Regions from separate parts of the Metapseudomonas resinovorans NBRC 106553 genome, predicted to be linked through region 1. Evidence: predicted binding sites of a transcription regulator. Region 1 holds the regulator's gene; the other holds the start of a gene.
The links. Region 1 encodes FliA, which starts transcription of late flagellar genes. Its sites were predicted from a motif close to CTAAAGTTTNNNNNNNNNNNGCCGNTAA; they were not measured.
Positions count from the first base shown of each region.

Region 2: PCA10_RS04815 (methyl-accepting chemotaxis protein) is a predicted target of FliA. The motif match lies at 2,594-2,621, and genes of this name have one in related genera.

Region 1 covers NC_021499.1:4,354,760-4,361,968, forward strand. The annotation lists gene PCA10_RS19765 (chemotaxis protein CheA) at 1-1,610, opposite strand, end outside; gene PCA10_RS19770 (protein phosphatase CheZ) at 1,622-2,410, opposite strand; gene PCA10_RS19775 (chemotaxis response regulator CheY) at 2,430-2,804, opposite strand; gene fliA (RNA polymerase sigma factor FliA) at 2,887-3,633, opposite strand; gene fleN (flagellar synthesis regulator FleN) at 3,630-4,463, opposite strand; gene flhF (flagellar biosynthesis protein FlhF) at 4,540-5,886, opposite strand; gene flhA (flagellar biosynthesis protein FlhA) at 5,902-7,209, opposite strand, start outside.
Region 2 covers NC_021499.1:1,033,482-1,040,690, forward strand. The annotation lists gene PCA10_RS04800 (DUF1631 domain-containing protein) at 1-801, shown strand, start outside; gene ampD (1,6-anhydro-N-acetylmuramyl-L-alanine amidase AmpD) at 1,140-1,688, shown strand; gene ampE (regulatory signaling modulator protein AmpE) at 1,704-2,540, shown strand; gene PCA10_RS04815 (methyl-accepting chemotaxis protein) at 2,787-4,817, shown strand; gene PCA10_RS04820 (TatD family hydrolase) at 4,974-5,765, opposite strand; gene PCA10_RS31085 (aminotransferase class I/II-fold pyridoxal phosphate-dependent enzyme) at 5,980-7,209, shown strand, end outside.

The DNA of each region.
Region 1 (7,209 bases):
GTCAGGCGGTCGGCGGCATCCTTGTCCAGCAGGCCCTTCTCCACCGCCTTGGCGCGCAGCACGGCTGCGTCCATGCCCTTGCCGTCGTCGGTGATCATCAGGAGGATGTGGTCGCCTTCCTGTTCAGCCGAGAGCACCACGCGGCCGGTACGCTGCTTGCCGGCGGCCTCGCGCTCCTCGGGCGACTCGATGCCGTGGTCGACGGCGTTGCGCACCAGGTGCACCAACGGGTCGGCCAACGCCTCGACCAGGTTCTTGTCGAGGTCGGTTTCCTCGCCCACCAGCTCGAGGTTGATTTCCTTCTTCAGGTTGCGCGCCAGGTCGCGGACCAGGCGCGGGAAGCGGCCGAAGACTTTCTTGATCGGCTGCATCCGCGTCTTCATCACCGCGGTCTGCAGGTCGGCGGTCACCACGTCGAGGTTGGACACGGCCTTGGCCATGGCCTCGTCGCCGCTGTTGGTCCCCAGGCGCACCAGGCGGTTACGCACCAGCACCAGCTCGCCGACCATGTTCATGATCTCGTCCAGGCGCGCGGTATCGACCCGCACGGTGGTCTCGGTTTCGCTGACGGCGGCCGGGCCGGCGGCACCATTGCTGGCGGCGGGCGCTGCCTGGCGCGGCGCGGGCTCGGCCTTGGCGGCGGGCTTGGCGACCGCTGCCGGGGCGACCGCACGGCTGACGGCGGGCGCGGCGGCAGGCACCGGCTGGGCGGCGGGTTCTTCAGCCGGAGCCGAGAACTTGCCCTTGCCATGCAACTGGTCGAGCAGCGCTTCGAATTCGTCGTCGGTGATGTTTTCGCCGCTGTCGGCAACGGGTGCCGGGGCAGCGACCGGGGCACTGGCGACAGGCTCGGCGGCGCCGTTGAACTTGCCCTTGCCGTGCAGCTGGTCGAGCAGGTCCTCGAACTCGTCGTCGGAGATCTCGTCGCCGCCGCCAGCGGTGGCCAGGGCCACGGCCGGAGCATGGACGGCTATCGCGGCCTCCGGCTCCACGGCGGCAACGGACTTGCCCTTGCCGTGCAGCTGGTCCAGCAGCGCTTCGAATTCATCGTCGGTGATTTCGTCGTCGGCGGTCGCCGGCGCTTCTGCTTCAGCGCTGGCGTTGTCGGCCAGGGCATCGAGCAACTGTTCGAACTCGCTGTCGGTGATATCGGCCGAGGCCGCCACCGGCGCGGGTGCTTCGACTACCGGTGCGGGCGCCGCGGGGGCCGGCTCGGCGCCACCCGGTTCGGCCAGGCGCGCCAGGGCGGCCAGCAGCTCCGGGGTAGCGGGAGTCGGTTCGCTGCGTTCGCGCACTTCGCGGAACATCTCGTTGACCGTGTCCAGCGCCTGCAGCACCACGTCCATCAGCTCGGCATCCACGCGGCGTTCGCCCTTGCGCAGGATGTCGAAGACGTTTTCAGCGATGTGGCAGCACTCGACCAGGGCGTTGAGCTGGAGGAAACCAGCGCCGCCCTTGACGGTATGGAAACCACGGAAGATCGCGTTGAGCAGGTCCATATCGTCCGGGCGGCTTTCCAGCTCGACCAGCTGCTCGGACAATTGCTCCAAAATCTCGCCGGCCTCTACCAGGAAGTCCTGGAGGATTTCTTCATCGGCGTCGAAGCTCATATGAGCGCTCCCTAGAAACCAAGGCTGGATAGCAGATCGTCGACGTCGTCCTGTCCGGACACCACGTCTTCCCGTATATCGGCATGGATCTGCGGACCTTCACCCCTGGAAGGACTTTTTTGTTGTTCCAGCTCGGCGCGCAGCGCCGCGTGGTCGTGCTCGATGCCCGCGTAACGGTCCACCTGGCTGGCCATGAGCACCAGTTTCACCAGGTTGCTTTCCACTTCGGTGACCAGTTGGGTCACGCGCTTGATCACCTGGCCGGTGAGGTCCTGGTAATCCTGGGCGAGCAGGATGTCGTTGAGCTTGCCCGACAGCGCATCGGTGTCGCGCTGGCTGCGGGAGAGGAATTGCTCGACGCGACGGGCCAGGTCACGGAAACCATCCGCGCCGATTTCCCGGCGCATGAAGCGCCCCCACTCCTCGCCCAATTGCTGGGCTTCGTCGCTCAGGCCGTTGAGCAGCGGCGCGCTTTCCTCCACCAGGTCCATGGTGCGGTTGGCGGCCTTCTCGGTCATCTGCACCACGTAGGACAGCCGGTCGGTCGCGTCGGCGATCTGCGACATCTCCTGGGCGTGGGGCAGGTGCGGGTCGATCTGGAAGTTGACGATGGCGTTGTGCAGCTCACGGGTGAGCCTGCCTACTTCCTGGTACAGGCCACGGTCGCGGACTTGGTTGAGTTCGTGGATGAGTTGCACGGCATCGGTGAAATTGCCTTTCTCAAGGCTATCCACCAGTTCCCGCGCACGGACTTTCAGGGTCGACTCGAAGTCTCCCAGCAGGTGTTCGTTCTGGTCCATGGTGCCCTCGCGGCTGACATCAGCCGTTGACCCGCTCGAAGATCTTCTCGATTTTTTCTTTCAGGACCTGGGCGGTAAAGGGCTTGACCACATAGCCGTTCACGCCGGCCTGGGCCGCTTCGATGATCTGGTCGCGCTTGGCTTCGGCGGTCACCATCAGCACCGGCAGGTGCTTCAGGCGCTCGTCGGCACGCACGGCGCGCAGCAGGTCGATGCCGGTCATGCCGGGCATGTTCCAGTCGGTCACGAGGAAGTCGAAGTTGCCGCTGTGCAGCATCGGCAGGGCCGTGGTGCCATCGTCGGCTTCAGCGGTATTGGTGAATCCCAAATCGCGCAAGAGGTTCTTGATGATGCGTCTCATCGTCGAGAAATCATCCACGATGAGGATTTTCATGTTCTTGTCCAAGTCGACCTCCGTACAGTCTCAAACGCCCCTCTTGCCGGGAGCGCCGTTCAAATCTGGAAGCGGTGTGCGTTCAGCGCGCGCGCCATTCACAGAGCCGCGCGCGCAGACGGGCCGCGCACTGGCTATGCAACTGGCTGACTCGCGATTCGCTGACCCCCAGCACTTCACCGATTTCCTTCAGGTTCAATTCTTCGTCGTAGTACAGCGCCAGCACCAGGCGCTCACGCTCCGGCAGGTTCGCGATGGCATCCGCCAGCGCGGCCTGGAAGCGTTCTTCTTCCAGATCTTGGGAAGGTGAGAAAGGAGTGACACCGGCGTCCTCGTGCACGCCGCCCTGCTCGCCGTCCTGCAACAGGTCGTCGAAGCTGAACAGGCGGCTGCCCAAGGTGTCGCTCAGGATGCCGTAGTAGTCTTCGAGACTCAATCCAAGTTCGGCAGCAACTTCCTGATCTTTAGCGTCGCGTCCCGTTCTGGCTTCAATTACCCGGATCGCGTCGCTCACCATGCGGGTGTTGCGGTGCACCGAACGGGGTGCCCAGTCGCCCTTGCGGACCTCGTCGAGCATGGCCCCGCGAATGCGGATACCGGCGTAGGTTTCGAAACTCGCGCCCTTGCTGCCGTCGTATTTCTTCGAGGCTTCGAGCAGGCCGATCATCCCGGACTGCATCAGGTCTTCCACCTGCACGCTGGCCGGCAGGCGCGCGAGCAGGTGATAGGCGATGCGCTTGACCAGGGGCGCGTAGCGCTCGATCAGTTGATGTTGCGAATCCCTTGCCTGTGCCTTGCCGTACATACGCAGCCCCGTGGCGGGTGTCATACAGGGTGTTCCGCGGAGGGCTGTCTGACCAGCCGCTCGACGAAGAACTCCAGGTGACCACGCGGATTGGCCGGCAGCGGCCAGCTGTCGACCTTCTGTGCGATCGCCTTGAACGCCAGCGAGCACTTCGAGCGCGGGAAGGCTTCATAGACCGCGCGTTGCTTCTGCACGGCCTTGCGCACCGATTCGTCGTAGGGCACCGCGCCGACATACTGCAGGGCGACGTCGAGGAAGCGGTCGGTGACCTTGGTCAGCTTGGCGAACAGGTTGCGTCCTTCCTGCGGGCTGTGGGCCATGTTGGCCAGCACGCGGAAGCGATTCATGCCGTAGTCGCGGTTGAGCAGCTTGATCAGCGCGTAGGCGTCGGTGATCGAGGTCGGCTCGTCGCAGACCACCACGATGACTTCCTGGGCGGCGCGGACGAAGCTGACCACCGAATCGCCGATACCGGCGGCGGTGTCGATCACCAGCACGTCGAGATTGTCGCTGATGTCGCTGAAGGCCTGGATCAGGCCGGCGTGCTGCATGGGCGAGAGCTGCACCATGCTCTGCGTGCCGGAGGCGGCCGGGACGATGCGAATGCCACCCGGCCCCTGCAACAGCACGTCGCGCAGGTCGCATTCGCCATTGATCACATCGGCCAGGGTGCGCTTGGCGGTGAGGCCGAGCAGGACGTCGACGTTGGCGAGTCCCAGGTCGGCGTCCAACAACATGACGCGACGACCCAGCTCGGCCAGTGCCAGCGAAAGGTTCACCGACACGTTGGTCTTGCCGACGCCACCCTTGCCGCCGGTCACCGCGATCACCTGTACGGGATGCATACTACCCATTTCAAATACCTTGCCTTAGGTCGACTGGGCCACTTGGCTGTCCAGCACCGCCCCCTCGGGGGCGGCTAACGATTCTTCAACCGGCGCGCCGCGCCGGATTCTGGTAGAGCCCGGCGAACAGGTCAGCCATGGCTTCTTCACTTGGATCCTCCGGTGCCTGGAGGCTCACCGCACGGCTCACCAGCTGGTGGCTGCGCGGAACCTGCAGATCATCCGGGATTCGCGGTCCATCGGCGAGATAGGCTACCGGGAGATGCTGGCCGATAGCCAGCCCCAAAACCTCGCCCAGACTGGCCGCTTCGTCCGCCTTGGTAATGACGCAACCCACCAGGCCGCAGCGTTTGTAGCTGTGATAGGCGGCCTTGAGCACCTGGCTCTGGCTGGTAGCGGCCATGACCAGGTAATTCTTCGCGTTTATCGACCGGCTTGCCAGCGCTTCCAGCTGCAGGGTGAGGGCCGGATCGTTGACCGGCAGACCGGCGGTATCGATCAGCACCACGCGCTTGCGCATCAGCGGCGCCAGGGCCTGGGTCAGGGACTGGCCCGGGTCCACCAGGGTCACCGGTACGCCGAGGATGCGGCCGAGGGTCTTGATCTGTTCCTGGGCGCCGATGCGGAAACTGTCCATGCTCACCAGGGCGACGCCCTGGGCGCCGTACTTAAGCACGTAGCGGGCGGCCAGCTTGGCCAGCGTGGTGGTCTTGCCCATGCCGGCCGGACCGACCAGGGCGATCACACCGCCCTCTTCCAGCGGCTCGATCTTCGGCGTGCGGATGGCGTGGGCCAGGTGCGCCAGCAGCATGCGCCAGGCCTGGCGCGGTTCGTTGACCTTGGCCACCTTGTCCAGCAGGGCGCGGCCCAGCTCGGCCGACAGACCCATGCGCTGCAAGCGGCGCCAGAGGTTGGCCTGCTGCGGGCGACGGCTTTGCATCTGGCCCCAGGCGATGGACCCCAGTTGCACTTCGATCAGTTCACGCAGGCCGCTCAGCTCGAAACGCATGGCGTCCAGGGCGGCTTGCTCGACCACCGGCGGCCGCGTGCTCACCGCTTCCAGCGGACGCGGCGCCGGACGCGGGCGACTCATGGCGGCGGACAGCGCCGACTCGGGCAGCTCGGACTCGATGGCGGTCAGCGACTCCCCGGCGAACAATTGACGGTCCTTGCCGGCATCGGCCATGGCACGGGTGGTCAGCTCGGCCTGGGCTTCGGCGATGCGCGCCTGGGTCTTGCGCAGCTCGGCTTCGAGGGCCGGGTTGGGCTTGCTCGGTGCCGGGGCCGGCAGCGGGTAGTCCAGCGCCGCGGTCAGCTCGACACCGCCGGCGACCCGACGATTGCCGATGATGGCGGCATCCGCGCCCAGTTCATCACGCACCAGCTTCATGGCTTGACGCATATCGGCGGCGAAGAAGCGTTTGACCTGCATGGTCCTTGCCCTCGGTTAGTTCTGGCCCACAGTCGCGACTATGGTGACCTGCTTGTTGTCCGGTATTTCCTGGTAGGCCAGTACGTGCATGGTGGGCACGGCGAGCCTTGCGAAGCGCGACATCATTGCCCGGATCGGTCCGGCCACCAGCAGGATCGCCTGCTTGCCGAGCATTTCCTGACGCTGCGCCGCCTCTACCAGGGAGCGTTGCAACTTTTCGGCCATCCCGGGTTCCAGAAGAACGCCATCTTCCGAACCCTGTCCGGCCTTCTGCAGGCTATTGAGCAATATCTGTTCCAACCTGGGCTCCAGAGTGATCACGGGCAGCTCCGGCTCTAGTCCCACAATGCTTTGCACGATTGCGCGGGATAGCGAGACGCGCACCGCCGCCACCAGCGCGGCGGGATCTTGACTCTTGGGCGCTAGGTTGGCGATGGCTTCGGCGATGGTGCGGATGTCGCGCACCGGCACCTGTTCCTGCAGCAGCGCCTGGAGGACCTTGAGCAGGGTCGACAGCGACACCATGCCGGGCACCAGCTCTTCGGCCAGGCGCGGCGAGCTCTTGGCGAGGTTCTGCATCAACTGCTGGACTTCTTCGTGGCCGAGCAGCTCGTGGGCGTGCTTGTGCAGGACCTGGTTGAGATGGGTGGCGACCACGGTGCTGGCGTCCACCACCGTGTAGCCGAGGGATTGGGCCTGGTCGCGCTGGCTGGCGTCGATCCACACCGCTTCCAGGCCGAACGCCGGATCCTTGGCGGCCACGCCGTTGAGGGTGCCGAACACCTGGCCGGGGTTGATGGCCAGCTCGCGGTCCGGGTAGACCTCCGCCTCGGCCACGCTGACGCCCATCAGGGTCAGGCGGTAGGCGTTGGGCAGCAGGTCGAGGTTGTCGCGGATATGCACCGAGGGCATCAGGAAGCCCATCTCCTGGGACAGCTTCTTGCGCACGCCCTTGATCCGCGCCAGCAACTGGCCGCCCTGGTTGCGGTCCACCAGCGGAATCAGCCGATAGCCCACTTCCAGGCCCACCAGGTCCACCGGGGTCACGTCGTCCCAGCCCAGCTCCTTGGTTTCCTGGGCGCGCTGGGCGGGCAGCAGCTCCTGCTGGCGCTTCTCCTCCTGCACCGCCTCTTCCTTGACGCGCGTCTGCTTCTTCCAGATCAACCAGGCGCCGCCTGCGGCCACCAGGCCGAGGCCGACGAAGGGCACATGGGGCATGCCCGGCACCAGGCCCATGGCGATGAGGATGGCGGCGGACACCGCCAGGGCCTTGGGCGAGGCGAACATCTGCCGGTTGACCTGCTGACCCATGTCCTCGGAAGA
Region 2 (7,209 bases), 3.0 Mb from region 1:
CTCAACCAGCGCCTGCTGGGCCGCACCCTGCCGGAAGTGGTGGTGCGTCTGCTGCAGGAAGCCTGGAGCAAGGTACTGCTGCTGACCTGCCTCAAGCATGGCGTGTCCTCGGATGAATGGACCGCCACCCTGCAGACCATGGATGACCTGATCTGGAGCGTGGAGTCCCACGAAGGGCCGGAAGCCCGCGCACGCTTGCTGGAGCTGGTTCCGGGGCTGCTCAAGTCCCTGCGTGACGGGCTGGCCAGTGCCGCCTTCGATCCCTTCGCCACCAGCGAGTTCTTCAGTCAGCTGGAGGCGCTGCACGTGCAGGCCTTCCAGCGCCTGCGCAAGCCGGAGCCGGTGGAAGTGCTCGCCGACGACGGTCTGGAGTCGCCGCCTCTGCTGCTCGAACTGCCGTCGGAAAGCGAGGCGCAAGACGAGTCCGAGCCGGCCATGGTGGCGGTGATCGAGGAGATAGTCCTCGCCGCGCCTGGCGAGAGCCCGACGCAGGAGCCCGAGGTCAGCCTGGCCGATGATGACGAGGCCCTGGGCTTCGTCGACAACCTGCGCGTCGGCAGCTGGGTCGAGTTCCAGGAGGACGAAGAGCACAAGCTGCGTTGCAAGCTGGCGGCGCTGATCAAGCCCACCGGCAAGTACATCTTCGTCAACCGCACCGGCATGAAGGTGCTGGAAAAGACCCGCATGGGCTTGGCGGTGGAGTTCCGCCGCAGCGCCATCCGCCTGCTGGACGACGCCCTGCTGTTCGACCGTGCCCTGGAGTCGGTGATTGGCAACCTGCGGCGCCTGAAAGGGGCCTGAGAACCTGTTTACGATCAGCTGCGCGTCGGCCCTGCGGCGTTAAAAACAGGCTCGGAAAGCCGCTTGCGGCTAACGCGCTTCAGCGCGGCCCGGAGGGCGAGCGGAGCGAGTACTGCTCATTTACAGCTCGTAAACTCGCGTGCGAGCCCAGTCCGCGTCCTCGCCTGTTTGATTCGCTGGCGCTCACCCTTCGGGCCAGCCTTCGGCTGTTACTCCCGTTGGTCGTTGCGCCTTGCATGGCTCTAGCTCGCTAGATCCTAAACAGGCTCTGAGGCAGGCCGCCTCTCGCTAGAATGGCTCCACTGCGCCTAAAGTAGGGGCAGACCACAGGAGCCGACATGCAACTGGACCCCGAATCCGGTTGGTGCCAGGGCATCAGCCACTGCCCATCGCCCAACTTCAATTGTCGCCCGCAGGACGAAGTCTCCCTGCTGGTGATCCACAACATCAGCTTGCCGCCCGCCGAGTTCGGCACGGGCAAGGTGCAGGAGTTCTTCCAGAACCGCCTGGACCCGGCCGAGCATCCCTACTTCGAGGGCATCCGCGACTTGCGGGTGTCCGCGCATTTCCTGATCGAGCGCGATGGCGCCGTCACCCAGTTCGTCTCCTGCAACGAGCGCGCGTGGCACGCTGGTCTCTCGCTGTTCGAGGGGCGGGAAAATTGCAACGATTTTTCCCTGGGTATCGAGCTGGAAGGCACCGATGATCAGGCGTTCACGGAACCTCAGTACGCTGCGCTGATCGCATTGGTGGAGCAGTTGCGCCGCGCCTACCCGGCGATCACGCCGCAGCGCATCTGTGGCCACAGCGACATAGCCCCGGGCCGCAAGACCGATCCGGGGCCGGCATTCGATTGGACGCGCCTGCGGGCTGCGCTCAGACCTTAGGAAGAGGAGGGACACATGTACTTTCTGGTGTTGTTGCTGGTGCTCTGGATCGAGAAATTCTCCGCCTGGCGCCGGCATATCCAGCAGGACGGCTTCTGGCTGCGCGAGCTGGCCAAGGCCGAGGCCAATCCACGACTCAGCGCACGCCCCTGGGCGATCCTGATGCTGCTGGTGCTGTTGCCCCTGGTGCTGCTGGCGCTGCTCCTGCTGGTCCTGGAGCCCGTGGCCTATGGTTGGCTGGCGCTACCGGTGCACCTGCTGGTGATCATCTACAGCCTCGGGCGCGGCGACGTGCTGGCCGATCTCGGTCCCTTCCGCGACGCCTGGCGGCGCGGCGACACCCAGGGCGCCTATCACGTCGCCGAACGGGATCTCGGCCTGGAAGCGGAGGAGGGTGGCGACCTGCTGCGCCAGGTGCAGGGCTACCAACTCTGGCAGGCCTACGAGGGCTTCTTCGCGGTGATCTTCTGGTATGCGCTGCTGGGACCGGTGGCCGCCCTGGCCTACCGCCTGCTCGCCCTGGCCGCCGAGAACGCCAGCACCCCGGTGCTGCGCGAGCGCGCCGAGGCGATCCGCCATGCCTTCGACTGGTTGCCGGTGCGGGTGCTGGCGGCGAGCTTCTCGCTGGTGGGCAACTTCGTCGGCGTCAGCCGCGTGCTGCTGCACGAACTGCTCAACTGGGACATCTCCGCGCGTCACTACATCGAGCTGGCCGGCCGCGCCGCCGCCGAGCTGCCGGAGCCCAGCAGTGGCGATGCCGGCGTGGCGACCCTGGATGCCCTCTGGCAGCTGCTGGTGCGCGCAGCGGTGCTCTGGTACGCCGGTTTCGCCGTCTGGACCCTCTTGTTCTGACTCCCGCCACGGTGCTCGTCCGTCGCCATCGGGCGGGCACCGCCTTGATTAACCTTTAGTTACAGAAACTCCGGCCGATATCGGGTACACAGATGATCGCGCCAGAATTCTCTGATTTGTTTCACAGAATCTTCTGATCGAACTCGGTGGTCGCCAGGCGATGTGGGGATGTTGCCTGGCTTCGGCCGCACGCCGTCAGCGGTTCCGAGCGCGCCCATAACAATAAATGAGAACAGGAGACGTCTCGTGAAGACCTTGTTGTATCCTGCCATCGCACTGATGAACCGCCTCAGTTTCGGCATGAAGTTCAGTCTGATCAGTGTTCTGTTCTTCCTGCCGATGTTGATCACCAACTTCTACCTGGTGCGCGACTCCTACCGACAATTGGTGAGCACCCGCTCCGAGCTGCAGAGCCTGGATCTGCTCGGTGCCAGCCTGTCCATGCGGCGCGACCTCGAAAGCCTCAACGACCTGGTGCTGATCAATGCGATGATCGGCCAGTCCGGTCATGCCGGCGATCTGGAAAAGCGCATCACCGACCTCGAACAGAGCCTGCTTGCCACCCTCCAGGGCCTGCAGCCGATCGCCTCCGAGGCGGAGCAGATCGAGGTCTTCAACGCCAAGCGCGAGGAGCTGCTCGCGGCCCTGCAGACCGCCAAGGGCGAGACTTCCCTGCAGAGCAAGAGCGCGATGATCGAGAAGCTCCTGGGCAACAGCCAGGTCTTCATCAAGTTCGTCGCCGGGCAGGCCGGTCTCAGCCAGGACGACCAGGCCGAAGTCCGCCAGATCGCCGAGCTGGTCACCAGCGCCACCCCCGAGGTGACCAGGGCCCTGGGCAAGGGCCGCGCCATCGGCGCCTACTCCCTCGGCCAGGGCTTCCTCAACTCGGCCGCCAGCACCAAGCTGGACGACCTGTTGCTGGACCTGGACAAGCTCAACGCCGAATACGGCCTGAAGATCGCCGATGCCCTCGACGGCAGCCCGCGCGCCCACCAGGCGCTGGACGCCCTGGCCGGCGCCAGCCGCGACACCATCAAGCAGGGGGCCGCGCTGTTCGAGGACAAGGTGATCATGGCCGATACCCTCGACACGCCCTGGCTGCAGTTCTACGACCAGGTCAGTGCCGCCCTGGAGAAGACCTACCAGCTCAACGACGGCTCCCTGGCCTTCCTCAAGGCCGAGCTGGAAAGCCGCCTGGCCGGCAAGCAGGTACAGACCGTGCTGCTGGTGGTGGCGCTGCTGGTGGTGTTCCTCGCCATCCTCTATCTCTACAGCGGCTTCTACGTGTCCATCCGCACCACGCTCAAGACCCTGGGCAAGGTGATGGACCAGGTTGCCGCCGGCGACATGACCGTCAGCTTCCGCGCCGAAAGCCGCGACGAGCTCGGCGAGCTGGGCCAGGTGTTCAACGGCACCGTGGCGAAGATCCACGACCTGATCGAGCTGGTGGGCCACACCGTCACCGAGGTGGAGCGCCAGGCCGGTCGCGTGGAGCAGGTGTCCGGTGACAGCAACCAGGCGGTTGCCGGGCAGCGCAGCCAGATCGAGCAAGTGGCCACGGCCATGAACCAGATGTCCGCCACCGCCCAGGAAGTCGCGCGCAGCGCCGCCGCCGCGGTGGACAGCGCCCAGAGCGTCAACCAGGAGACCGTCAGCGGCCGCGCCCTGGTGGAAAGCCAGCTGGGCAGCATCGAGCGCCTGGCCAGCGAGATCGACCAGTCGGTGAGCGTAATCAACCAGCTGGCATCGGACAGTGCGTCCATCAGCCGGGTGCTGGAAGTGATCAAGGGCATCGCCGAGCAGACCAACCTGCTGGCGCTCAACGCCGCCATCGAAGCGGCGCGGGCCGGTGAGCAGGGCCGTGGCTTCGCCGTGGTGGCGGACGAGGTGCGCACCCTGGCCAAGCGCACCCAGCAGTCCACCGAAGAAATCGAGCAGATGATCGTCAAGCTGCAGGGCGGTGTCGGCGCCGCGGTGAAGGCGATGAACGTCAGTCACCAGATGGCCGACGGCACCGTGAGCCAGTCGAGCAAGGTGCAGGCGGCGCTGGAAAACATCCTGGGGGCGGTGGGCATGATCGTCGACCAGAACCAGCAGATCGCCGCCGCCGCCGAGCAGCAGACCGCCGTGGCCCACGACATCGACCAGAACATCGTCGAGATCAACCACGCCGGCGAGCGTACCGCTGAAGGCGCGAGCCAGACCGAGAAGGCCAGCCGCGAGCTGTCCGGCCAGGTGGCCCAGCTCAAGCAACTGATCGGCGCGTTCCGCGTCTGAGCCAACCGCACCATGAGAAAGCCCGCCAATTGGCGGGCTTTTTCGTGAATGAATTCGCTCCTGCAAGCTTAGGGTGGACCGCGCTTCATCGGTCCACCATCGATGCCCGGCATGGCGCCCCTGGTGGATGGAAAAGCGCCATCCACCCTACGGAGCTCACATCTCCCAGCCGAATACCGCGCAGGCATTGCGCGTGCTGGCGTCGGCCAGCTCCTCGGGCGTTACGCCGCGAATTTCCGCCAGCGCCGCGCAGATCTCCGGGAGATACTCCGGGCTGTTGCGCCCGTAGGGGTGCATGGCCGGGGCCATGTCCGGCGAGTCGGTCTCCAGCACGATGTCTTCCAGCGGCAACTGCGCCACTACCTTGCGCAGGCGGTTGGCCTGGGGCCAGGTCGGGGCGCCGCCGAGGCCGAGTCGGAAACCCAGCTTGCGGAACTCCCTGGCCTCCTCGAGGCTGCCGGCGAACGCATGGACGATACCGGCTCGCTTGAGGCGGAAGCGCTTCAGGGTGGCGATCACCGCCGCATGGCTGCGCCGCACATGCAGCAACACCGGCAATTCGAACTCCGCCGCGAGGGCCAACTGGGCCTCGAACAGCTGCTGCTGCGCATCGCGGTCCAGTTCGGTGACGAAGTAGTCCAGGCCGATCTCGCCCACGGCGCAGAGCTTGGGATGACCGGCGTGGCGCTCCAGCCACTGGCGCAATTCCACCAGGTGCTCGGCGCGGTGCTCCGCCAGGTAGACCGGGTGCAGGCCGAGGGCGATATGCAAATCGTCCTCGCTGTTGGCCAGCTCCCAGACCCGCTGCCAGTTGTCGCGGAACACCCCGAGCAGCACCTGGCGGCGGACGCCGAGGGCGCGACAACGCGCCAGCAACGCCGGGCGGTCGGCGTCGAAGTCCGGGAAGTCCAGGTGGTTGTGAGTATCGATCAGCATGAGCGACAGCATATAGTGACGCGCACCATCGGACAGGCCCTCTGTCGGCGGATTCGGCGTTTTTTTCGGCGCATCCGCTCTGCCTCGCGACCTGCTGAATGCCAGTTGCATCCGCCTGAAAAAACGCTATTGAACACTCGTTCACGCTGGGCTATGGTTTGCCCACCCGCCGCCTGGTCCATGTAACCGGGCGGCCCGTTTCACTCCTTTTCAAAGGGGCTCGGACATGCGTTTCGCTTCGCTCGTGGAGAAGATGGCTGGGGCAGGCACCGCCGCCTGGGATATTCACTATGCGGCCATTGCCGCGCAACGTGCGGGCGAGGATGTCATCGTCCTCAGCATCGGCGATCCGGATATCGCCACGCCCGATGCGATCACCGCGGCGGCCATCGGCGCGCTGCAGGCCGGCGACACCCATTACTGCGATGTGGCCGGCCGCCCCGAGCTGCGCCAGGCCATCGCCGACCTGCACGGCCGCCTCACCGGCCAGGCGGTGTCCGCGGACAGCGCCATCCTGGTCGCCGGTGCGCAGAACGGCCTGTATGCCACCGCCAGATGCCTGTTGGAGGAAGGCGACGAAGTCATCGTCTTCGATCCGGTCTACGTCACCTACGAAGCCACCCTCAAGGCCTCCGGCGCCACACTGGTGGCGGTGCCCTGTCCCGCCGAGAACGGTTTCCGCCCCGACCTCGAGGCACTGCGCGCCGCGATCAGCAAGCGCACCCGGGCGATCTTCTTCGCCAACCCGAACAACCCCACAGGTGTGGTGCTCAACGCCGCCGAGCTGGAAGCCATCGCCGACCTGGCGCGCCAGCACGACCTCTGGGTGGTGGTGGACGAGGTCTATGAAAGCCTCACCTTCGAGCAGCCGCATCTCTACTTCGCCACCCTGCCGGGGATGCAGGCGCGCACCGTGAGCATCGGCAGCCTGTCCAAGTCCCATGCCATGACCGGCTGGCGCACTGGCTGGGTAGTCGCCTGCCCGGAGCTGGTGGCGCATATCGAGAACCTCGCGCTGAACTCGCTCTACGGCCTGCCCGGCTTCGTGCAGGAGGCGGCGCTGACGGCGGTACTCGCCTACGACCAGGTGACCGGGGAGATGCGCGAACTCTATCGTCGTCGCCGCGACCTGGTGCTGGCGGCCCTGGAAGGTTGCGCGCCGCTCAAGGTGCTCAAGCCGGCGGCGGGCATGTTCGTGCTGCTGGATGTCCGCGGCAGCGGCCTGAGCTCACTGGACTTCGCCTGGCGGCTGTTCCGCGAAACCGGCGTGTCGGTGCTCGATGCCGAGGCCTTCGGCCCTGCGGCGGCCGGGTTCGTGCGCTTGTCCTACACCCTGGGCGAAGCCGAGCTGACCGAGGCCTGCGCGCGCATCCGGCGTTTCGCCGCGACCCTCAGTGCCAGCCCGGTCATCGAGGTGAGCAGGACACGCGCCGTCGCTGCGGAACCCATCCGTGTC